Regions from separate parts of the Aliivibrio fischeri ATCC 7744 genome, predicted to be linked through region 3. Evidence: riboswitches for the same ligand, from Rfam matches in the RefSeq annotation. Region 3 holds a riboswitch; each other region holds the start of a gene.
What was found. A riboswitch is a leader RNA that binds a small molecule or an ion and turns the genes downstream of it on or off. The one in region 3 is predicted to bind thiamine pyrophosphate.
Positions count from the first base shown of each region.

Region 1: linked by a shared signal. The riboswitch ahead of thiC (phosphomethylpyrimidine synthase ThiC) and the one ahead of thiB (thiamine ABC transporter substrate binding subunit) in region 3 are both predicted to bind thiamine pyrophosphate.
Region 2: linked by a shared signal. The riboswitch ahead of thiD (bifunctional hydroxymethylpyrimidine kinase/phosphomethylpyrimidine kinase) and the one ahead of thiB (thiamine ABC transporter substrate binding subunit) in region 3 are both predicted to bind thiamine pyrophosphate.

Region 1 is NZ_CP092712.1:28,189-36,206, reverse strand. Features, by position in the region: gene AVFI_RS00155 (aminopeptidase P family protein) at 1-391, shown strand, start outside; gene thiH (2-iminoacetate synthase ThiH) at 480-1,592, opposite strand; gene AVFI_RS00145 (thiazole synthase) at 1,603-2,373, opposite strand; gene thiS (sulfur carrier protein ThiS) at 2,375-2,587, opposite strand; gene AVFI_RS00135 (HesA/MoeB/ThiF family protein) at 2,580-3,413, opposite strand; partial or broken gene thiE (thiamine phosphate synthase) at 3,406-4,068, opposite strand; gene thiC (phosphomethylpyrimidine synthase ThiC) at 4,136-6,070, opposite strand; TPP riboswitch at 6,259-6,371, opposite strand; gene AVFI_RS00120 (voltage-gated chloride channel family protein) at 6,793-8,018, opposite strand, start outside.
Region 2 is NZ_CP092713.1:1,405,901-1,413,918, forward strand. Features, by position in the region: gene AVFI_RS19820 (GGDEF domain-containing protein) at 1-703, shown strand, start outside; gene thiE (thiamine phosphate synthase) at 709-1,347, opposite strand; gene thiM (hydroxyethylthiazole kinase) at 1,358-2,161, opposite strand; gene tenA (thiaminase II) at 2,194-2,856, opposite strand; gene AVFI_RS19840 (ABC transporter substrate-binding protein) at 2,874-3,821, opposite strand; gene AVFI_RS19845 (ABC transporter permease) at 3,849-4,667, opposite strand; gene AVFI_RS19850 (ABC transporter ATP-binding protein) at 4,660-5,406, opposite strand; gene thiD (bifunctional hydroxymethylpyrimidine kinase/phosphomethylpyrimidine kinase) at 5,399-6,277, opposite strand; TPP riboswitch at 6,380-6,477, opposite strand; gene AVFI_RS19860 (YcjF family protein) at 6,538-7,563, opposite strand; gene AVFI_RS19865 (YcjX family GTP-binding protein) at 7,560-8,018, opposite strand, start outside.
Region 3 is NZ_CP092712.1:273,536-281,553, forward strand. Features, by position in the region: gene rpsM (30S ribosomal protein S13) at 1-191, shown strand, start outside; gene rpsK (30S ribosomal protein S11) at 213-602, shown strand; gene rpsD (30S ribosomal protein S4) at 634-1,254, shown strand; gene AVFI_RS01305 (DNA-directed RNA polymerase subunit alpha) at 1,278-2,267, shown strand; gene rplQ (50S ribosomal protein L17) at 2,304-2,684, shown strand; gene fbp (class 1 fructose-bisphosphatase) at 2,771-3,781, opposite strand; gene mpl (UDP-N-acetylmuramate:L-alanyl-gamma-D-glutamyl-meso-diaminopimelate ligase) at 3,966-5,345, shown strand; gene AVFI_RS01325 (flavin prenyltransferase UbiX) at 5,347-5,964, shown strand; TPP riboswitch at 6,013-6,125, shown strand; gene thiB (thiamine ABC transporter substrate binding subunit) at 6,179-7,195, shown strand; gene thiP (thiamine/thiamine pyrophosphate ABC transporter permease ThiP) at 7,238-8,018, shown strand, end outside.

The DNA of each region.
Region 1 (8,018 bases), 250 kb from region 3:
TACTGGCCACGGTGTTGGTCACTTCTTAAGTGTGCATGAAGGTCCTCAACGTATTGCTAAAGTAGTAAATAACACAGCGCTTCTTCCTGGAATGGTGCTTTCTAATGAGCCTGGTTATTATCGTGCAGACGAGTTTGGTATCCGTATTGAGAACTTAGAGCTAGTCGTTGAAATTGAAACTCAAGGTGACTTCTCGGTTCTTGGATTTGAGTCTTTAACACGTTGTCCTATCGACAAACGTCTGATCAATGTTGATATGCTAAATCGCCCAGAGTTAGCGTGGTTGAATAACTATCATCAGAAAGTCTGGAATGAAGTTAGCCCTCTTGTTGATGGCGAAGTAAAAGAGTGGCTTAAACAAGCGACAGCTGAATTAAGCTACGAAAGCTAATTCATTAAAACACGATAAAGAAAATGCCACGTATCTATTTGTATTAAAGAGCAAACGTGGCATTTTTTATGTTGTTTCACGTGAAACATCAATTTGAATAACTTCTATCCCAGTCCTTCCAAACTGGTTCAAACCCCCTCGCTTGTACCGCTAAAGAAACAGATTCAGCAGATCGTTCATCACTAATAGAAAACTGTTCAAGCTCTTGGTCATCATTTGCATAACCACCCGGTTGTGTTTTCGATGCAGCGGATATTGATGTGATACCTAATGGCAATACATTATCTCTAAAATGTTCAGACTCTCGAGTGGACAATGACAGTTCAACCTCGGGGTTTAACAACCGATAAGCACAAATTAATTGCACCAGTTGTTTGTCACTCATTATTGATTTTGATTGCAGCGCACCTTCACATGGTCGCAATCTTGGAAAAGAAATAGAGTAACGAGTCTGCCAATATCGACGCTCTAAATAATCCAAATGCGCTGCCACAAAAAAGCAATCTGTTCGCCACTCTTCTAGCCCAATAAGCGCCCCAATTCCAATCTTATCAATGCCCGCTTCTGCCAATCGATCTGGCGTTTCTAATCTAAATTTAAAATCGGTTTTATTTCCACGAAGGTGATGCTCCGCATAAGTAGATGGATGATACGTTTCTTGATACACCATCACCGCATCCAAACCTAAGGTTTTTAATTCTGCATACTCTTCTTGTTCTAAAGGCTGAACTTCCATTGCGAGATAATTAAACGACTGCTTTATCTGCGGTAATGTTTGACGAAAGTAATTCATCCCAACTTTGGTTTCATGTTCTCCCGTTACCAAAAGAACACTATCAAAATTCATCGCTTTAATCGCCCTCACTTCCTGTGCAACCTCATCTTGGTTGAGCGTCTTTCTCTTAATGCGATTCTCCATTGAGAAGCCACAATAAGTACATGCATTCGCGCAAAGATTAGAAAGATACAAAGGAATATAAAAACCAATCGTATGACCAAAACGTTGGCGAGTTAATCGTGCAGACTCTTGAGCCATTTGTTCAAGATAGCTTTCTGCAGCAGGAGAAATTAAGGCTTTAAAATCTTCAAGATCTCGTTTGGATTTACTTAGCGCTCTTTCAACATCATGATGCGTTTTACTATAGATAGAGAGTTTAACCTCATCCCAATGTAACTTTTCCCATTCATCAGTAAATGTCATTTCATTCACCTTAATCAAGAAATGCCGTTAATGGACTAGAAGCAACAGCTTGAGTATTAACTGCCGCCAACCCATTTTCATAAGCTAATCGGCCAGATTGCACCGCTAATTTAAATGCAGTTGCCATTGCGATTGGATTTCTTGCCGCAGCAATCGCAGTGTTCACAAGCACAGCATCAGCCCCCAGTTCCATTGCCAAAGCAGCATGATATGGCGCACCAATACCAGCGTCAACCACTACAGGTACTCGAGCTTGGTCAATAATAATCTCTAAAAAGTCACGACTGACAATGCCTTTATTTGAACCAATAGGCGCACCTAGTGGCATAACAGCAGCACAGCCAACCTCTTCTAGTCGCTTACATAAAACGGGATCAGCATGACAATATGGCAAGACAATAAACCCTTGTTTCACTAACTCTTCTGCTGCGGTTAATGTTTCAATTGGATCAGGCATTAAGTATTTGGGATCAGGGTGAATTTCCAATTTAAGCCAATTTGTGCCCAATGCTTCACGAGCCAGTTGTGCGGCGAAAATAGCCTCACGAGCATTTTTAGCACCAGACGTATTGGGTAATAAGTTAATTCCTGCATCCACAATCGGCTTTAATATATTGTCTTCAGGGTTATTCACTTCAACACGTTTTAACGCCATTGTTGATAATTCAGAACCAGACTCTATAAGTGCCTTTTGCATAACACTAGCACTTGGAAACTTTCCTGTTCCGGTAAATAAACGTGATCTAAACGTCTTATCTCCGATGGTTAATAAGTCATTCATGTTAACCTCCAGCGATTGCTTGAAATAAAGAGATGGATTCACCCTGTGATAACCCACGCTTTTGCCACTCTGATCTCGGTATTATCTGATTGCTGATTGCAACTGCACATCCCTGTGTATCAATACCATGGTATTCTAAAAATGAAGATAATGTATGCGTGACCTCAACTCGATAAGACACACCATTAAGTTCTATTGACATTAAATCACTCATGACAAGTCTCTCCCTTTGAGTGTGTTTCACGTGAAACATCATTGCTTACTGTTGAAGCACAGATTGAACATTGGCTGTCTTTTGGAATTGTTATCGATGACCAAGTCAAAAAGCGGCCATCAAACTGATGAATGGTGTCCCATTTCATGTAACTCGGTTGAGTAAGGTATTTAATGGTTTCTAATGCCTGTAAGTTTCCTATCATGCCTACCACCGGTCCCACAATTCCGAACGACTGACAGTTTTGTGTTTGGTGGCTTTCAGTAAAAGGAAATAAACAGTGATAGCACGACGTGTTTTTTTCCGTGACCTGATTTGAAAACAACATTAGCTGCCCTTGCCATCCAATTGCTGCACCAGAAATAAGTGGAACGTTATGCTTTACACATGCCGCATTAGTTTCATGACGTGTTGGCAAATTATCAGAGCAATCCAAAACAACGTCGACTTGATTAATAAAACGGGATAACTCTGGCTCTGTTAACTTATGGCTGATCACTTCAATATGAGTTGTACCATTCAACCCTTTAAGTTGCAGTGCCATTGCCATCGCTTTATTTTGATTTAGGTTGTTATCGCGATACACCACTTGTCGCTGTAAGTTGCTTAATTCAACTTTGTCTCCATCGGCAATGATTAATGTACCGATACCAGAAGCGGATAAATACATTCCAACCGAAGAACCCAATCCGCCACAACCGATGATGAGAACCGTACTATTTCTTAATGCTATTTGCCCTTTATCACCAATATCAGGCAACATAATTTGACGGCTATAACGCAGAAAATCTTGGTCACTTAACCCTTCCATTAACTGGTTACTCATAAGCAACCTCCTGTAGATTTCCTCTTCTTGGTTCAGAAATAATGGCGTTAAATTTCTCGACGGCCTGCTCTGTATCCTCAGCCTCAGTAATCGCTCGAACTACCGCAATACTATCAACACCGGTTTGCCACACATCATTAGCAACGGAGAGATCAATACCGCCAATCGCAACGGTCGGAATGTCTCCAGCTAATTGTTGATTCTTTGCAAGATTGGTCAAACCTTGTGGTTGTGATGGCATCTCTTTCGTTGGTGTCGGAAAAATATGACCAAGCGCTAAATAGCTTGGATTTAGGGCTTTTACTTTTAATAGTTCACTATCATCGTGTGTCGACAAACCAAGACAAATATTCGCCTCAGCAATCGCCTGTAAATCAGCAACCTCTATGTCTTCTTGTCCAAGGTGAATACCAAATGCTTTGTGCTTAATAGCTAACTGCCAATAGTCATTGATGAACACCTGAGCATCATATTCACGGCCAAGCCTAATCGCTTTTATAACCTGTTGCTCTAAGTCTGCTTGTTCTGGATTCTTAATTCTCAATTGGATTGTCTTTACATCGAGCTTTAATAATTTTTCTATCCACGACACATCATCAACTACGGGATATAAACCAAACTTACTTTTATCAATATTAGGGAATGCAAACATTGCTGTCTCACCTCAATTCCGTATACAAAACTAAGAGATGTTCCACGTGAAACATCCCTTATTATCATCGTTATTCAGCTTCAACTGCAGGATGATAAAGTTCAGACCCAGACGCTTTAAACTCTTCTGACTTTTGACGCATCCCTTCTAGAGGGTCATCTATCATCTTAATTTCGATTGCTTGGTCTAAAGCAACTTGTTCCGAATCTTTAGCGTACTCTCTGACTTCTTGTGAGATCTTCATTGAGCAGAACTTAGGCCCACACATTGAACAAAAGTGAGCAACTTTGCCCGATTCTTGCGGTAAGGTTTCATCGTGATATTCACGAGCGGTAATAGGATCAAGAGACAGATTAAACTGGTCTTCCCAACGGAATTCAAAGCGGGCTTTTGATAAGGCGTTATCACGAATTTGTGCACCCGGATGACCTTTGGCTAAATCGCCTGCGTGTGCTGCTAACTTATAAGTAATCAAGCCTGTCTTCACATCGTCTTTATTTGGTAACCCTAAGTGTTCTTTTGGCGTTACGTAACACAACATGGCACAGCCATACCAACCAATCATGGCAGCACCAATGCCTGAAGTAATGTGATCATATCCAGGAGCAATATCTGTCGTTAGTGGGCCTAATGTATAAAATGGCGCTTCATGACAATGTTTAAGTTGTTCATCCATATTCTCTTTAATCATGTGCATAGGAACATGACCTGGACCTTCAATAATGACTTGAACATCGTATTCCCACGCAACTTTAGTTAGCTCACCTAAAGTGCGTAATTCAGCAAATTGCGCTTCATCATTAGCGTCAGCAACAGAGCCCGGACGCAAGCCATCACCCAAAGATAAAGCCACATCGTATTTAGCACAAATTTCACAGATCTCACGGAAGTGTGTATAAAGGAAGCTTTCTTGGTGATGAGCAAGACACCACTTAGCAATAATAGAGCCGCCACGAGATACAATCCCTGTGACACGTTTTGCTGTCATTGGTACATAGCGAAGCAATAAACCAGCGTGAATGGTAAAGTAATCAACCCCCTGTTCAGCTTGTTCGATTAAGGTATCTCGCATCACTTCCCAGTTAAGGTTTTCGGCTACACCATTCACTTTTTCTAGCGCTTGATACATTGGAACCGTGCCAATTGGGACAGGGCTATTACGTAGAATCCACTCACGAGTTTCATGAATATTTCGACCCGTAGATAAATCCATCACCGTATCACCGCCCCAACGCGTTGACCAAACTAGCTTCTCCACTTCTTCTTCAATTGATGAACTCACCGATGAGTTACCAATATTAGCGTTAACTTTAATTAAGAAATTACGACCAATGATCATTGGTTCTGCTTCTGGATGGTTTATGTTTGATGGGATAATTGCGCGCCCTTCAGCAACCTCTTTACGCACAAATTCAGGTGTGATTTCTTTCGGTAAGTTAGCCCCAAAACTATGGCCAGGATGTTGGTGATTAAGTTGCTCATCTGCAAACTTTTGACGACCCATGTTTTCACGAATCGCTATATATTCCATTTCAGGAGTAATGATTCCCTGACGCGCATAATGCAGTTGAGTAACACACTGGCCTTGTTTAGCACGGCGAATCGTTGGGAGATTTCCATAACGAAGTTCATCAAGAGTTTCATCCGCTAAACGCTCTTGCGAATAAACAGAGCTCACGCCATCAAGTAACTCGGTATCATTTCGCTCTTCTATCCATTCTTGACGCAACTTAGGTAATCCTCTATATACATCGATATCGTAGCTTGGATCGGTATACACACCTGAAGTGTCATAAACTTGGATAGGTTCATTTGGTTCAAAAATTGGTGATTCTTTGGTACCACCAACTAAACTGTCAGCTAATGAAATCTCTCGCATAGGAACGCGAATATCAGGACGAGAGCCTTCAATATAGACTTTATTTGAATTTGGATATGGTTGAACCGATAACGATTCAATATTGGTTTTAGCATCTAAACGTGCTTGTTTACGGCTTGACGACATAGCAAAATTCCTTGATAAAAATAGAATAATTGCTTGCCGGATTTGAGTTGTAGCAAGAGGTTCTTAGTTTGTGCTGCAGAGAATATCTGTCTGTACTGTTATGCCCACAAGTTAAAAAGAATAAAAGCAGCTAAAATTCAGCTACGTCTGTACCTTTCAATCTGTAGATATGGTTTCATAAACTAAGATGTAAATTGTCTCTTGTTCCCTTCGCAGGTATTAGCCTGATCAGGTTCTACGGATCCCGCACTGCGGTCTCAGCTCGTACTTTAAAAAGCACTAAGCACTCCGACAAGTTTCCTTCAGATCGTTGAATCAAAATCTGAACGTATTCGGAGTATAAAGAAAGTATGCAAGAAATGAAATGGAAGAGAAAAAAGTTATCAAGTGGTTGGCTGAGTTTGTGAGTGAGCGCATATAGAGTTTTACATATCGACAATCCATATTAAACCTTGTGTGCTTCGCAGCAAAAAACCACCTTTGTCATCGGTAGATCTTACACCACCAAATACAATGTTCTTTTTTGTGGAGAAGTACATTAGGTTCGAATCCTCTCCCACAAGGCATATTGAACCTTGTGTGCTTCGTAACAAAAAACCACCTTTGTCATCCGTAGCTCTTACACCAACAAATACAGTGTTATTTTTTGTGGAGAAGCACATTAGGTTCTAATTATCTCTACCAAGTTCTAATCTAGATAAACCACCATGTTTCACGTGAAACTATTTGTCTTTTTTAGTTAGCTTATTCGCTAGGTGTTTTAATGACGATGAATTATGTTCACGATATGACCCTATTTTATTTAGGCCGTCATGATCACGACCATGCTCTAATGTTTTAGAAACAGCAACACGTTGCGAAGAGTAAATACCGGTATGACCACTAAAGTAATAAGCCGTATAACACGCTAATGCGAAATAAGGTAAATACTCAGCACCAAACAATTCTACGCCCATAATCGTACAAGCTAATGGTGTATTGGTTGCAGCTGCAAATACCGCAAGGAAACCCAGAGCAGCAAATAAATCAATCGGAGCCCCCATAACCCAACCTAAGAAGTTACCTAACGTAGCACCAACAAAAAACAACGGTGTTACTTCACCACCTTTATAACCAGCAGCAAGAGTAATCGCAGTTAATACCAGTTTTAAAATCCAGCTATACCACTCTGCTCCACCTTCGGTAAATGCAGAAGTAATACTCACACCACCATCACGACTTGGATAAACACCAATACCAATGTAATCATAGTTGCCAAGTAATTGCGTAATGATGATGACCATCAAACCACCCACAACGACAATCAAATATGGGTTTTTTAGTGTTGCATTAAACAGATCTTTAAAGCCATGAGTCAACTCACCAAACAAATAACCAGCAATACCAAAACCAATTGCAGCAATAATCACTTTAGCCATTAATAAAAGATCGATATCAACAGCATGACCAAACAAGGTGCTAACCTGATCAAAGTTAATTAAATAATGCGTATGATGGGCACCCCAAGCCGAAGCGACCACATTAGCTAAGATAGCAGCCAATAGCGCAGGAATGATGGCATTGAACTTAATACGCCCAATAAACAACACTTCAAGAGCAAAGATGGCTCCAGTAAAAGGCGTTCCAAAAATAGAAGCAAAACCAGCGGCAACACCTGCGGTTAGCATCATTTTTCGGTCATCTTCAGATAGCTTAAAGACTTTAGATAACCAATCGGTTGTTGCACCACCAATTTGAACAGCCGTACCTTCACGACCAGCAGAGCCACCAAATAAATGCGTTATCACCGTAGTAAATAACACTAATGGCCCCATTCTTACTGGAACACCTTCCCCAGCTTGGTGGATTTCATCCATAATTAAGTTATTACCGCCCGCCGAATTTTTACCCCAATTTCGGTAGCTATAAACAATAGCTAAACCCGCAACTGGTAATAAATAAATCAGCC
Region 2 (8,018 bases), on a different replicon from region 3:
CATTGGTTTTGAAGGCTTAACCCTTATTCTGCTTACTTATATTTTTTTAACTACTTTTAACGTCTTCAAAAAGCATCCATTTCTTTTTTCTGGCTCTTGTCTGCTCTTATTTAATAAAAGTTATGACTTATTAACAGAATTTCCTCAGGTTGAATTTTATGCCGACCATTTTGAAGTTATAGATACTCTATTAGATGATGGTTCCTTATTTATTGCATTTTTACTCATTGCTATTGGCATTACTAAAATGATGCAGATATTAGCAAAACAAACCATGAAAGATGAACTAACTAATCTATATAATAGAAGGAAGCTGTCTGAAATAAAGTTAGCTGAGTTTGATCTTATTTATTTTGATTTAAATGATTTAAAAAAAGTGAATGACTTAAAAGGACATCAAGTTGGTGATTTAATGATCATTCGTTTTTCTCAAGCTCTTAGAAATGCATGCCTTGAACAAGAAATGGCTTTTCGTGTCGGAGGAGATGAATTTATCGTAACGACTCATAAAGGTCGTTCAAGCGCGTTTATTAAACACGTACATGAACAACTCTGTAATGAACAAATTTCTTTTGCTTATGGCATAAAAACATCGACTAAAGATGATTTAGAAAACGCGCTAATTTGTTCTGATAAACGCATGTATGATATGAAAGAAGAGCAAAAAAAAGAGCACCAAAAAAAGTGCTCTGATTCTATATAATTGGATTACGTTTTTAATTCTACGTCATCATTCATTAAACCCAACAATGCTTGGCTTGCTTGTTTTGGAGAAGAAGCATGACAAATTGCAGAAACCAAAGCGATCCCATCAACGCCTGTATCACCAACCTCTCGAATATTTGAGTCATTAATCCCACCAATGGCAACAAGTGGTAATTGACTTTCTTTTACCGCAAAAGCCAACCCCTGAATTCCCCATTCTTTAATTATATTAGTCTTAGTTGGTGTCGAAAATATCGCGCTAATACCAAGATAATCAACAGGTAGTTCTTGGGCTTTACGCAGTTGTGTTTCATTCTCAACAGATAACCCTAGAATCATATCAGGGCCTATCAATTGACGGGCTATTTGTGCTGGCATATCAGATTGGCCTAAATGAACGCCATCCGCTTGAACTGCCAATGCCACATCAACACGATCGTTTATGATTAGTGGTACACCACTATCTTTTAGTATTTCTTTTATCGCTAAAGAACGTTGAATAAAAGCACGTACATCGCCATGTTTCTCACGAACTTGTACCATGGTGACACCACCTTTTACCGCCTCAGCAACAACATGGCACAATGTATCAATATCTTGTTTTTCATCTGTCACTAAATACAATGTATACGGATTATTCATACTATAAAACCTAAGCATTAACCGTTAATTTCAAACGACGAGTGAGTGTTTCTTCATCTAACTGATAGAGCGTATCTAATAGGTTCATTTGCAAACTACCCGGGCCAGCTGATTGCTCTGCTGCAATCTCTCCCGCAACCCCTAAAACAGCAGTTGCAACAACACCAGACTCATCACCGATTGCAGCAAAGGCACCGGTTAACGCAGTGTGCGTACAACCCATACCTGTAACAAACGGCATCATTGCATGACCATTATTCAGTTTGTATTGTGCATCTTGAGTTACGATGTAGTCTGTCTCACCAGAAATTACCACACTACATTGATACTTTTGTGCAACGTAACACGCCGCTCCCACAGCCGAATCACTACTATCTAATGCATCGACCCCTTTACTTTGTGCATTTTCACCAGCGAGAGCGATAACTTCAGACGCATTAGCACGAATAATTAACTTATTTGCAGTTTCAGCTATTTGACGAGCAACTTGTGTTCGTAACTGGCTAGCACCACAACCGACAGGATCAAGAACCACGACTTTATTATTTAAATTAGCCTGCTCAACAGCAAAATGCATACGTGGTGTCCATACACTATCTAGTGTTCCAATGTTAATAACTAGCGCACCAGAGAAACTCATCATCTCTGCCATTTCTTGCTGACTATGTGCCATGATAGGTGATGCACCTAATGCTAACAAAGCATTCGCTGTATTATTCATCACAACGTAATTAGTAATATTAACAACTAGCGGTTTTTTCTCACGCAATAAAGCCAAGCATTCTACAATGTATTGTATGTTCATGATTGTCACTACCCTCTTTCCTATTCTTATTAATACACGCTTTATGCGTCATCCAACCCTTGCTGCCAAAATGCCACTTCCATACGAGTTGCCGTTTTAAAAATATGACATAAACGCTGTCCACGCTGGCTTTCTAACTCAATATCATTCAGTAGGATATCTAATTGCTTAACACTTTTTTCGACACCTTTTTGAAACTCTTCTCCACCATACATTTTTATCCAATTCGCGTAAGGGTTCCCCTCTAATACGGTAGATTCACTCGCTAATAATTGCGCACCAATAACAGCATAACCAATAGAACACGGTGCTAGCGCTGTATAGAGATCAATCACATCTCCTGACATTCCGGTATCAAGGACAAAACGTGTATATGCAACGGTACCAAAGGCTTCTGGTTCTGCCTCCATCTCTGGCTCTGAAATCCCCCATTCGCCACAATAAGTGACATGATGTGCAATTTCAGAATCTAATAATGCTTGAACACTAGGTAAAGCCATTCGCATTTCCGCTAACGTCCTCGCCTTATAAATCGCGAGTGCATAAGCTCTGGTGTATTGCTTCAAGAATAAAAAATCTTGTTTTAAATAATGTAAAAATGATGAATGTGCTAATTCACCAAGTGCTAATTGCTGAACAAAATTATGTTCCGTGTATTCATTCCATTCGCTTTGACACGCTTGAATCAAGTCTTGATGGTTCATATTTCCTCCATAGAATTTTATAGAACAGGAACAAAATCTTGTGCTTTTGGTTGTGTTTTTATCATTTGATGTCGATACATGAAGTCAGAAAATCGGTCATAACGCTGCAAATCTACCGCAGATGGACGCAATGCAAAACGAGTTAGTGTGTCATTCCATGCGCGTTTATTTAATTCATTATTTAATGTATCTGGCGCATAAGAAATAAAGGTCTTCCATGATTCTTCAGGGTGATTCACAATAAATTGCGTTGCTTTTTCGATAGCGTGGTTAAACTTCTTTAATGCATCTGCATCGTAAGTTTTAGCATTCGCAACAAAAACAAGCTCATCATACGATGGGACACCGTGCTCTTCTGGGAAGAACGATTTCGCTTTATACCCTTCCAACGCCAGCTGGTTAGTTTCGAAATTACGTAATCCCCCCCAAATTGCATCTACTTTACCTGATGCTAATGACGAAGAGAGAGCCCAACCAACATTGATAATATTGACGTCCGAAAAATTCACATTTTCTGTTTTTAACATGGTTCCAATTGTGGCTTCTTCATTGCCAGCAATCGCAATACCAATTTTCTTACCTTTCAAATCAGCCAATGAATTAATTTTTCCATTATCAAGTACCATCAAGGTATTCAGAGGGGTTGCAATCAAGGTAGCTGAGCGAATCAACGGTAAACCAGCAGCAACATCAATGGTTAAACTGGTTTGATACGAAATCGCCAGATCGATATTATTTGCAGCAACCAATTTGGCTGGCATACTTGGATCCGCTGGTTCTTGAATCGTAATATTCAAGCCTTCTTCTTTAAAATAGCCCTTTTGTTGTGCCACCACTACTGGCCCATGATTTGGGTTTACAAACCAATCCAACATTAATGTTATGGTTTTATCTTCAGCACTTACTATCATGGAATAGCTAGAAAGGATCAGAGTCATAGCGCCTTTAATTAGTACCTTCTTCATTTTTCATTGAGTCCTTTTACTTATACATTATTTATCGTGTTGCCACGGTATGAGTTTTTTAATTAATGCGTCTGCTAAAAAATACAAACTGACAGATAACCCCGCGAGAATAAATAACGCAGCAAACATTTCATCTATCATCATTCGAGCATTTGCTTGCAGCATTAAATAGCCCACCCCCTTACTTGAGCCGACCCATTCCCCAACGACAGCTCCAATAGGTGCGACAACAACAGCAACACGAATACCTGAAGCCAATGTTGGTAAAGCCGCAGGAAGACGAACGTATTTGAGGGTTTCCCACTTAGAGGCTCCCATGGTGTGAGCTAAATCAAGATAACCTGTCGGGGTATTACGTAAGCCGTCATAGCAGCAGGTAGTAACAGGGAAAAAAATAATTAATGCAGCCATCACCACTTTTGACGCAATACCGTAACCCAACCAAAGCATCAAAATAGGTGCAATAGCAAAAACAGGGACCGCTTGACTGGCTATTAATATGGGTAATAGCCAGCGTCTAAGTGGATCAAATAACAACATTTGTAAAGCGAACAATAATCCCATGGATAGCCCTAAACCAAGACCAAGTAAGATCTCTTGAGCTGTTATCCATGAATGCTCAAGCAACACGTCGTATCTTTCTATTAATTGAGAAAATACACTAAATGGACTAGGTAAAATGAAACTAGGTAAAGCAAAAGCCATCACAATAAATTGCCATAACCCCAAAATAACAATCGCACTAATTACATTCCTTATCATAGCGCTGATGCTTTTTTGTAATGGTTTTTCTTTTACCTGATTTGGCGTTGGTGAGCGTTGCTTTATAAGAATAAATTTAGACATAATCGACCTCTAAAGAATCAATTATTTGTTGCTGAAGAACCGCCAGTTCTGCATTGATTTTTCTAGGTATCGGCGTATTTGGAACCGTTAAAGAAATGGTAGAAGCGGGTTGACCTTTCATTATATAAACCCTATCACTCAATCTTAATGCTTCTTGTGGATCATGAGTAATCAATAAAACAGTCTTATCTACTAATACTTGAGCTGCAAGATTTTGTAGACGATAACGTGTAACCGCATCTAGCGCAGAGAACGGTTCGTCCATCAGTACCAGCGGCTTATCTTGCATGAGTGTCCTAGCTAACGCCACCCGCTGACGCATTCCGCCAGATAACTGTGACGGCATACTTCTTTCAAAACCTTTTAAACCAACAAGCTCTAACAACTCAAATGCTCGATTCTTATCTTCTTTCCTATCCTCTGAAAACTTGCTAGCAAAACAAACATTATCAATAACATTTAGCCATGGCATTAATAAGTCTTGCTGCGCCATATAAGCAATCTTTCCTTCTATGCTTTCTGTCCCATCAATGTGGATATCACCTGACCATTCGACTTTATTTTTCAGTAATCCCGCTAAATAACGAAGAATAGACGTTTTACCGCAGCCACTTCTTCCAAGAATTGCAGTCCACTTCCCTTTAGGGATCGTCATCTTCAATCCTGAAATAATAGGACTCTGACTATCGGTATATCGTAAGGTACCATTAGAAATGATTACCCCAATGCCGTTATTCATCACGCAACTCTTTTACATTCAGCGCAAAAAAATGATTAACAGGCCCATGCCCCTGACCAATATTCAAGTCATCCGCATGAGTAATTGCCTGAGTAATGTATTGCTTACCTAATTTCACAGCGGTTTGTAATTCATGACCTTGAGCTAAATACGAAGCAATCGCAGAAGATAAAGTACAACCCGTTCCATGAGTATTGCGAGTTTCAATACGTGCCGTTGATAAACGCTCAACGGTATCAGAAAGAATAAGTAAATCGGTACTATTGGTATCCTCTTCGAGATGCCCGCCTTTCAATAAAACCGACTTAGCACCTAATTGACGAAGTTGATTGATCATTGCAGTCATTTCGACTTCATTTTTTGGCACTTTTGCATTAATTAATGCTGCCGCTTCTGGGAGGTTCGGAGTGATTACATCAGCAAGAGGAAGTAGTTCGGACTTAAGGCTATCAATTGCAGATGCTTGAAGAAGTAAATCTCCACTAGTTGCTACCATAACAGGGTCAACCACTAGGAATTGAGGTCCATATTGTTTAATTTTTTTAGCTACAGAATGAATAATATCTGAGTCACTCAACATTCCAATTTTAACGGCAATCACATTTAAATCAGAAAAAACGGCATCAAGTTGTTGTTCAACAAATTCACCACTAATTGGATAAATTCCTGTTACCCCTTGAGTATTTTGAGCCGTTAATGCAGTAAGAACAGAACAGGAATAACCCCCTGTAGCTGAAATAGCTTTAATATCGGCTTGAATACCGGCACCACCACCACTATCAGATCCAGCAATGGTTAATACAATAGGAGTTGCTGCTAATTTATTTAGAATGGATGATTTAGAAGACGTTATTTCTGTGAAGGTAGACATGTTAATTTCCCTAACTGACGTTTAGGAAAAACAGTCAAATGAGATCACTCCTACGTATAAGCGTAAGCTCTCATCAAAAGAAACGGATCTAAAAAGATCGTGTCAAAAGGACCATTAGTTCCCTACGTCAGTACTAACTGAATCAGGTTCAACGGGTTCGCTATTGCGATCTCAGCCTATTGGCTCCCCGACTAATGACGTCATACTATCATTAATTGATTTGTAAATAGTATGATTTTTTCTGAAGATGTTAATTAGTTTTAATTTTGAGTACCTAGCTTTGATGCCAGCTGAGTAACTATCGTTTTACGCATATCTGATAATTTAGGTGCTTCATCATTAATCCAAGGCAATGGACGCATCAAATTCATGGTTTTTAAACCAAAACGAGCCGTGATTAAACCAATACCTAAACCTTGAGCTGCACGAGTTGATAATTTTCCTGCTAAACCAGTAGAAAGCATATCGACACCAACATCCGTTGCTATTTCCGTTGCTCCAGCAAAAGCCATATTTTGTAGAACCATTTTAAACAAGCGCAAGCGACCCAAGTAGCCTAATTCAACCCCATAAACTTCTGATACTTGTTCTATTAATCGGATATTACGCCATGCAACTAATAACATATCGACGACAGCTAAAGGGCTTAATGCAACCATTAGAGCAGATTCACCAGCATGCTTACTTATTAACGCTTTTGCTCGTTTATCTTGAACAGAGATGACCATGCTGTCATACATTTCAAATACTTCAGCATTGCTGTGATGTGGTTCAATACTGTTCTGCCAACGAGTATATTCAATAGGGTTAAGTTTCAAGTTTTTTCTAGCCAAACCTTCACAAAACACCTTTGCTTGCCCTATGCCATTACCATCAATCAATTCTGTAACTTGTTCTTGAAGCTCTGCACGATCTTTTAACTTACGAAGTGTCAGTAACTCTCGACCAATTGCCGTCACACCCAGTAATGCTGCAAAACTGATTAATCCAGCCCATCCTAATGAAAGAAAATCTGCCGATTGAATTGCAGTAATGACATGATCAATACTCTGCCAAAGCGTTAAACCTAAAAAACCAATAACCAGAGTTTTAATACTCCAATGTGTTCTCTTTTTTATCAATGACATTTCTATATCAGAGCTATCTGACTCCTCTTCATCCTCAGTTTTCTGAGGAATAAATGTCACATTATCATTAAACAATTTTTGAGTGTTCAGCGATTCAATTACATCTTGTTGTTTTAGTTCCTGCGATTGAAAAACACGCTGTTTTTTTAACTCACTCATATCAATTTATCTCCCAATAAGAACTGTATCGCTTTATCCATTCGAATATGCTGTAACGGTTTATCATTCTCATTTTTTAATGGTTGAAAACTCATAAAATTAAATGGTTCTGTTTCCCAGTACGCTTTACTTGGTATACGTTTTGGTACTTCTCCAGGAAACATCATCATTGGTTGTTGAGCTGTATTTATTCCAGAAATTGCCGCAAAGATCTCACCATCTTCATCAATCATTCCCGCTGTTGTTGCTTGAATAGAAGCAATGCTCATGCACTCCATCTTAATTCCTTCATAAGCGGTTTCTTGCCATGTTTGATAAATCATTTGTTGAAGCAACGACACCATATTAGGGTGTTGTTCTGGAGTAACATGATCCGCTTTTGTTGCGGCAAATAATACCTTGTCTATTTTCGGTGAAAACAAACGCTTAAGTAATGAACTCTTGCCATATTGAAA
Region 3 (8,018 bases):
TGCGTGATGGTGTTGCCAAATACACTGTAGAAGGCGACCTACGTCGTGAAGTATCGATGAACATTAAGCGTCTTATGGACCTTGGTTGTTATCGTGGTCTTCGTCACCGTCGCAGTCTACCGTTACGTGGACAGCGTACTAAAACCAACGCACGTACCCGTAAAGGTCCGCGCAAGCCGATCAAAAAATAATCGGATAAGGTAGAGAGTACAATGGCAAAACAACCTACTCGCGCTCGTAAGCGCGTTCGCAAGCAAGTAGCGGATGGCGTAGCGCACATCCATGCTTCTTTCAACAACACAATCGTAACCATTACTGACCGTCAAGGTAACGCACTAGCTTGGGCTACTGCAGGTGGTTCTGGTTTCCGTGGTTCTCGTAAATCTACTCCGTTTGCTGCACAAGTTGCTGCTGAGCGTTGTGGTGAAATGGCCAAAGAATATGGCGTTAAGAACCTAGAAGTTATGGTTAAGGGCCCTGGTCCTGGTCGTGAGTCAACTATCCGTGCATTAAACGCTGCTGGATACCGCATCACAAACATCGTTGATGCTACTCCGATCCCTCATAACGGTTGTCGTCCACCTAAGAAACGTCGCGTTTAAGTTTCGTTTCTAGGAATATTGGAGAAAGAACATGGCAAGATATTTGGGTCCTAAGCTGAAGCTTAGCCGTCGCGAAGGCACAGATTTATTCCTTAAATCTGGTGTACGTGCGATCGATACCAAGTGTAAAATTGATAACGCTCCAGGTGTACACGGCGCTCGTCGCGGTCGTCTATCTGAATATGGCGTTCAGCTTCGTGAGAAGCAAAAAGTTCGTCGTATGTACGGCGTTCTAGAAAAACAATTCCGTAACTACTATAAAGATGCTGCTCGCCTTAAAGGCAACACAGGTGAAAACCTGCTTCAGCTTCTTGAAGGTCGTCTAGATAACGTAGTTTACCGTATGGGCTTTGGCGCAACTCGTGCTGAATCTCGTCAACTAGTTAGCCATAAGTCTATCCTAGTTAATGGTAAAGTTGTTAACGTTCCTTCTTTCAAAGTTGCGGCTAACGACGTTGTTTCAATCCGTGAAAAAGCTAAACAGCAATCACGTATTAAAGCTGCTCTAGAAGTTGCTGAACAACGCGAAAAACCAACTTGGATTGAAGTAGATGCTGGCAAAATGGAAGGTACGTTTAAGCGTCTTCCAGAACGTTCTGATTTGTCTGCCGACATCAACGAACACTTGATCGTCGAGCTTTACTCTAAGTAAGGCTTAAATAAAGAGAGGACACAATGCAGGGTTCTGTAACAGAATTTCTAAAGCCACGTCTTGTTGACATTGAACAAGTCAGCACGACTCATGCAAAAGTAACTCTTGAGCCGTTAGAGCGTGGTTTCGGCCACACTCTAGGTAACGCTCTACGTCGTATTTTACTATCTTCAATGCCGGGTTGTGCCGTAACTGAAGTGGAAATCGAAGGCGTATTACACGAGTACAGCACCAAAGAAGGTGTTCAGGAAGATATCCTTGAAATCCTTCTGAACCTTAAAGGCCTAGCCGTTAAGGTTGAGGGTAAAGATGAAGTTATCATTACTCTTAACAAGTCTGGTGCAGGCCCTGTTGTTGCAGGTGACATCACCCATGATGGTGATGTTGAGATTGCGAACCCAGAGCACGTAATCTGCCACTTGACTGATGACAATGCTGAAATCAGCATGAGAATCAAGGTAGAGCGTGGTCGCGGCTACGTACCATCAACAGCTCGTATCCATACTGAAGAAGATGAGCGTCCAATTGGTCGTCTGCTTGTCGATGCAACTTACAGCCCAGTAGATAAAATTTCTTACGCGGTTGAAGCGGCACGTGTTGAGCAACGTACTGACTTAGACAAACTTGTTATCGATATGGAAACAAATGGTACGCTTGATCCTGAGGAAGCTATCCGTCGTGCAGCTACAATTTTAGCTGAACAACTGGATGCATTCGTAGATCTTCGTGATGTACGTGTTCCTGAAGAGAAAGAAGAGAAGCCAGAGTTCGATCCGATCCTACTGCGTCCTGTAGACGATCTTGAACTAACGGTTCGCTCTGCTAACTGTTTGAAAGCAGAAGCGATTCACTACATTGGTGATCTGGTGCAGCGCACTGAGGTTGAGTTACTTAAGACTCCAAACCTTGGTAAGAAATCTTTAACTGAAATTAAAGATGTTCTAGCTTCACGTGGACTTTCTTTAGGTATGCGCCTAGAGAACTGGCCACCAGCGTCTATCGCTGAAGATTAATCAGTTCACTAATTATCTAGTTAGAAGGATTAGGTCATGCGCCATCGTAAGAGTGGTCGTCAACTCAACCGCAACAGCAGCCATCGCAAAGCGATGTTTAGCAACATGGCTAGCTCATTAGTTCGTCACGAAATTATCAAGACGACTTTGCCAAAAGCAAAAGAGCTACGTCGCGTAGTTGAGCCTTTGATTACATTAGCTAAGACTGACAGTGTTGCTAACCGTCGTCTAGCATTTGCTCGCACTCGTGATAACGAAGTTGTAGCAAAACTATTCACCGAGTTAGGTCCACGCTTTGCACAACGTGCTGGTGGTTACACTCGTATTCTGAAGTGCGGTTTCCGTGCAGGTGACAAAGCTCCAATGGCATACATTGAGCTTGTAGATCGCCCAGAAGTAGAAGCAGACGCTGAGTAATCAGAATAAGCTTTAAGAAAAAACCGAGTCTTAGGACTCGGTTTTTTTGTATCTGTACATTATAGATTACTGTTTTAATTTATTAATTAGTCTCGCCATTCATCTAAAAACGCATGAACCTTATCGACCATATTTGTTGAACCAACAAAGAAAGGCACCCGTTGATGCAGTTCACTTGGTTTTATATCTAAGATACGCTGTTCACCATCTGTCGCTTTACCACCCGCTTCCTCAATTAACATTGCCATAGGATTGCATTCATAAAGTAATCTTAATTTTCCATTGGGGTAGGCTTGAGTGCTTGGGTATAGATAAATACCACCTTTTAAAAGGTTTCTATGGAAATCTGCAACTAAAGAACCGATATATCGAGAGGTATAGGGACGATTATCTTCAGGTTTACTTTCTTGGCAAAATTTAAGGTATTGCTTAATGCCTTCAGGAAAGCGAATGTAGTTACCTTCATTTATTGAATAGATGTTGCCATCTTTTGGGACTTGCATATTTTCGTGGGATAAGCAGAAAACTCCAAGTGAAGGGTCGTAAGTAAAACCATGAACACCATTTCCTGTTGTATAAACAAGCATGGTTGATGAGCCATAAATAATGTAACCAGCAGCGACTTGTTTGTGTCCCGGTTGTAGGAAGTCTTCTTCAGTGGCGGGTGTTCCTATTGGTGAAATTCGGCGGTAAATAGAAAAGATAGTACCAACAGAAACATTCACATCAATGTTTGAAGACCCATCCAATGGATCCATCAACACAACGTATTTTGCATTTTGGTTGAGCTCTTTATTGAAAGCAACCGCTTCATCTTCTTCTTCACTAGCAACGCCACACACTTGGTCACGAGCTTCAAGTGCTGCTTTAAACTTATCGTTGGCGTAAACATCTAATTTTTGTTGTTGTTCACCTTGAATATTCTCTTCACCAGAGGCACCAGTGATATCAACTAAACCTGCTTTATTAATTTCACGGTTTACAATTTTGGCGGCTAATTTTATGGAACCGATTAATGAAGAGAGTTCTCCACTGGCATGAGGGAAGTCATGTTGTTTCGCAACAATGAACTCACCTAAAGTTCTTATTTCAGACATAGTTATTCCTTTAATTCTCTGTTATTAGATATCAACGCGAAGTCGGGTCAGGTACTGATTTATTTTTATAATAGTTGTGTTACTGTTTGCTGTAATTCATTCTATAGCATAGAACTTTTTAAGAGTATTGAAGTAACTTTGTATAAAAGTTGCTCACTTAATTTAATATAAGACGGTTTTTATTATGCATATTCATATCCTTGGAATTTGTGGAACATTCATGGGTGGCGCTGCAACACTAGCACGTCAACTCGGACATAAAGTAACTGGTTGTGATGCTAACGTTTATCCACCAATGAGCACATTATTAGAGTCTCAAGGCATTGAGATTATTGAAGGCTTTGATCCAAGCCAATTAGACCCTGCACCTGATTTAGTCGTCATTGGTAATGCCATGAGTCGTGGAAATCCATGTGTTGAATATGTATTAGATAAAAATCTTAAATACACATCTGGTCCTCAGTGGTTACAAGAGTTTTTACTGCAAGATCGTTGGGTGATGGCGGTTGCTGGTACACACGGTAAAACAACAACATCAAGTATGTTAGCTTGGGTACTAGAAGAGTGTGGTTATAAGCCAGGCTTCTTAGTTGGCGGTGTATTAGGCAATTTTGGTGAGTCAGCTCGCTTAGGTGAAAGCATGTTCTTTGTTGTTGAAGCAGATGAATATGACTGTGCTTTTTTTGATAAGCGTTCAAAGTTTGTTCATTACCGTCCTCGTACGCTTGTATTAAACAACCTTGAGTTTGACCATGCCGATATTTTTGATGATTTGGCTGCGATTCAGCGTCAATTCCATCACTTAATCAGAACGGTGCCAAGTACTGGTCGCATTTTTGCACCTAAGCAAGATAAACCTTTAGAGCAAGTATTAGAACAAGGCTGCTGGAGTGAATTAGAGTTCACTGGTGAAGATGGTCAATGGAAAGCCATCAAACTTCAAAAAGATGGTAGTCAGTTTGATGTATATTTTGAGGGTGAAAACGTTGGGCAAGTTAATTGGGACTTAGTTGGCGATCACAACGTAAGTAACGCGCTTATGGTCGTTGCTTCTGCTCGCCACGTGGGTGTTACCCCTGATTTAGCTTGTGAAGCTTTGGGTAAATTTATCAATACTAAGCGTCGTCTTGAGTTGAAAGGCGAAGTAAATGGTGTGACGGTTTATGATGACTTTGCTCATCACCCAACAGCTATTGATCTAACATTAAATGGTCTACGTAATAAAGTCGGTGATAAAAAGATTATTGCCGTATTAGAACCTCGCTCAAGTACAATGAAGCTTGGCGTTCATAAAGATACATTAGCGGCTTCATTGCATGCCGCAGATTCAGTTTATCTTTATCAACCAGATAATATCGCATGGTCAGTTGATGACGTTGCACAACAATGTACTCAACCTGCTCACACGCATAATAACATTGATGCGTTCGTTGATATGATAGTGAACGAAGCACAGCCAGGCGATCAAATTTTGGTAATGAGCAATGGTGGCTTTGAAGGTATTCACGGTAAATTGCTTTCACGCTTAGGTGATGCCGTAAAACATATAGAAATGGTGGATTAACATGAGTAAGCAAAAAGCAATTACGTTAGCTATGACAGGGGCTTCAGGAGCGCCTTATGGATTGCGTTTGCTCGAGTGTTTACTTGCTGCTGATTATCACGTGTATTTTCTTATCTCTTCTGCTGCTAGAGTTGTAATGGCGACAGAACATGATTTGAAATTACCAAGTGGACCTGATGCTATGAAAGCGGCATTAGTTGAACACTTAGGTTGTAATGCAGATAAGCTAACTGTTTGTGGTAAAGAAGACTGGTTTTCTCCAGTAGCTTCTGGTTCTGCTGCACCTAAACAAATGATTGTCTGCCCATGTTCAGCTGGTAGTGTTGCTTCAATTGCTCATGGTATTTCTGATAATTTAATCGAAAGAGCGGCTGATGTGGTTTTAAAAGAACGAGGTCAGCTGATTCTTGTGGTTCGAGAGGCGCCATTCTCAACATTACATTTAGAGAATATGCTTAAGTTATCGCAAATAGGGGCGACAATTATGCCTGCGGCCCCAGGTTTTTATCATCAACCTAAATCCATTGAAGATTTAATTGATTTTATGGTAGCAAGAATTTTGGATCATTTAGGTGTAGAGCAAGGGCTTGTACCTCGCTGGGGTTATGACCATCGATAGCTGCACAATAAAAGCTCTGGCTCATTAAGCTATTCACACTTACAATACGACTTCTCATCGGGGAGCTTTGGCTGAGATTAATGAAGATTGGATAATGTTCATTTAAACCCGTATCACCTGAACCAGATAATGCTGGCGTAGGAATTGAGATGACATTCTCCTATGAGTATTTCAACTCTAGCCTGTGCCGCTCAAAAGGACGAAAGAGCGCATAATGAAAACAACAGTAACTTCATTTCCAGTTAAAAAGCTATCTCTCGCTATTGCATTAGCAAGCATATCTTCTTTTTCTGTATCCGCATCAGAAACACTAACGGTATACACTTATGATTCATTTGCAGCGGATTGGGGCCCAGGACCTAAAGTTGAAGCGGCATTTGAAGCTAAATGTGGCTGTAATTTAGAGTTGGTTGCATTAGATGATGGCGTATCAATTTTGAATCGTCTACGTCTTGAGGGAAAGAATGCTAAAGCTGATATTGTATTGGGTTTAGATAATAACTTAATGGCGGAAGCGAAAAAAACGGGGTTACTCGCTCAACATCAAATAGATACAAGTTCGGTACATTTACCTAATGGGTGGAGTGATACAACGTTTATTCCTTATGACTTTGGTTATTTTGCTTTTGTTTACAACAAAGAGAAAGTAACTAATCCTCCAAAGAGTCTAAAAGAGTTGGTTGAACAGCGCGACGATTTAAAAGTGATTTATCAAGATCCTCGAACTTCAACACCGGGACAAGGTTTATTGCTTTGGATGAAGTCCGTATATGGTGACGATGCCGCTCAAGCATGGAAGCAACTATCTAAAAAAACAGTGACAGTCACAAAAGGTTGGTCAGAAGCTTATAGTATGTTTTTAGAGGGGGAGTCGGATCTCGTTTTATCTTATACAACATCTCCTGCTTATCATATTATTGCTGAGAATGATCAACGATTTGTAGCAGCTAATTTTTCAGAAGGCCATTACACTCAAGTTGAGGTGGCTGCAAAAGTGAAATCAACAAAGCACAATAAACTTGCCGATGAGTTTTTAGCATTCATATTAAGTGATGAGTTTCAATCTGCGATGCCAACAGGGAATTGGATGTATCCAGTCACTCAAATTGAGTTACCAAAGGGATTTGAAACACTGACGGTTCCTAATAAAGCATTATCATTCAGCTCTGAAGATATCGCACAAAAGCGAAAATCTTGGATTCGTGAATGGCAACATGCATTAACTTTTTAATTGGTGTAATAAGGAGCCAATAGTGCTCCTTTATCTTATTTCATGAAATCTCGAACTCTCTTTAATTCTACGCCTTTCATCGGTTATATCGTTGCGGCAACTATTCTCTGCTTTGTTGGTGGTGCAATTAGTGCACTTTTAATTGAATCACCGAGTTTAGACTTACGTATTATTTGGTCTGATCCATATTACCGCTACATCACTCAATTTAGTTTATATCAAGCATTTTTATCAACAATAATCAGCGTTGGTTTAGCTATACCAACAGCCTATGCTTTATCTCGCCGTCAATTTATAGGTCGAGGGTTACTGCTAAAGCTCTGTGCAACCACATTAGTGTTACCTGTGCTTGTTGGTGTTTTTGGTTTATTGGCTATTTATGGAAATAGTGGATTAATTGCTGATGCTTTTGCTTGGTTTGGATCTTCTTTGCCATTTTCGATTTATGGCCTAAATGGTATTTTATTGGCTCATGTTTTTTTTAATTTCCCTTTTGCAACTCGGCTCTTACTGCAATCATTAGATTCTATTTCCATTGAACAACATCAGTTATCTGCACACCTTGGATTAATGGGGTGGAGTAAGTATCGTCTTGTTGCATGGCCAAGAATAAAACAGCAATTGCCACATGTTGCTGGGTTGGTCTTTATGCTTTGCTTTACGAGTTTTGCTACCGTAATGGCGCTAGGTGGTGGCCCTAAGTCCACAACAATAGAGTTAGCAATATACCAAGCAATTAAGTTTGATTTTGATTTGCAATCAGGTGCCATTTTGGCTTTATGGCAAATGTTATTATGTGGATTATTATCATTGTGTATTCAAC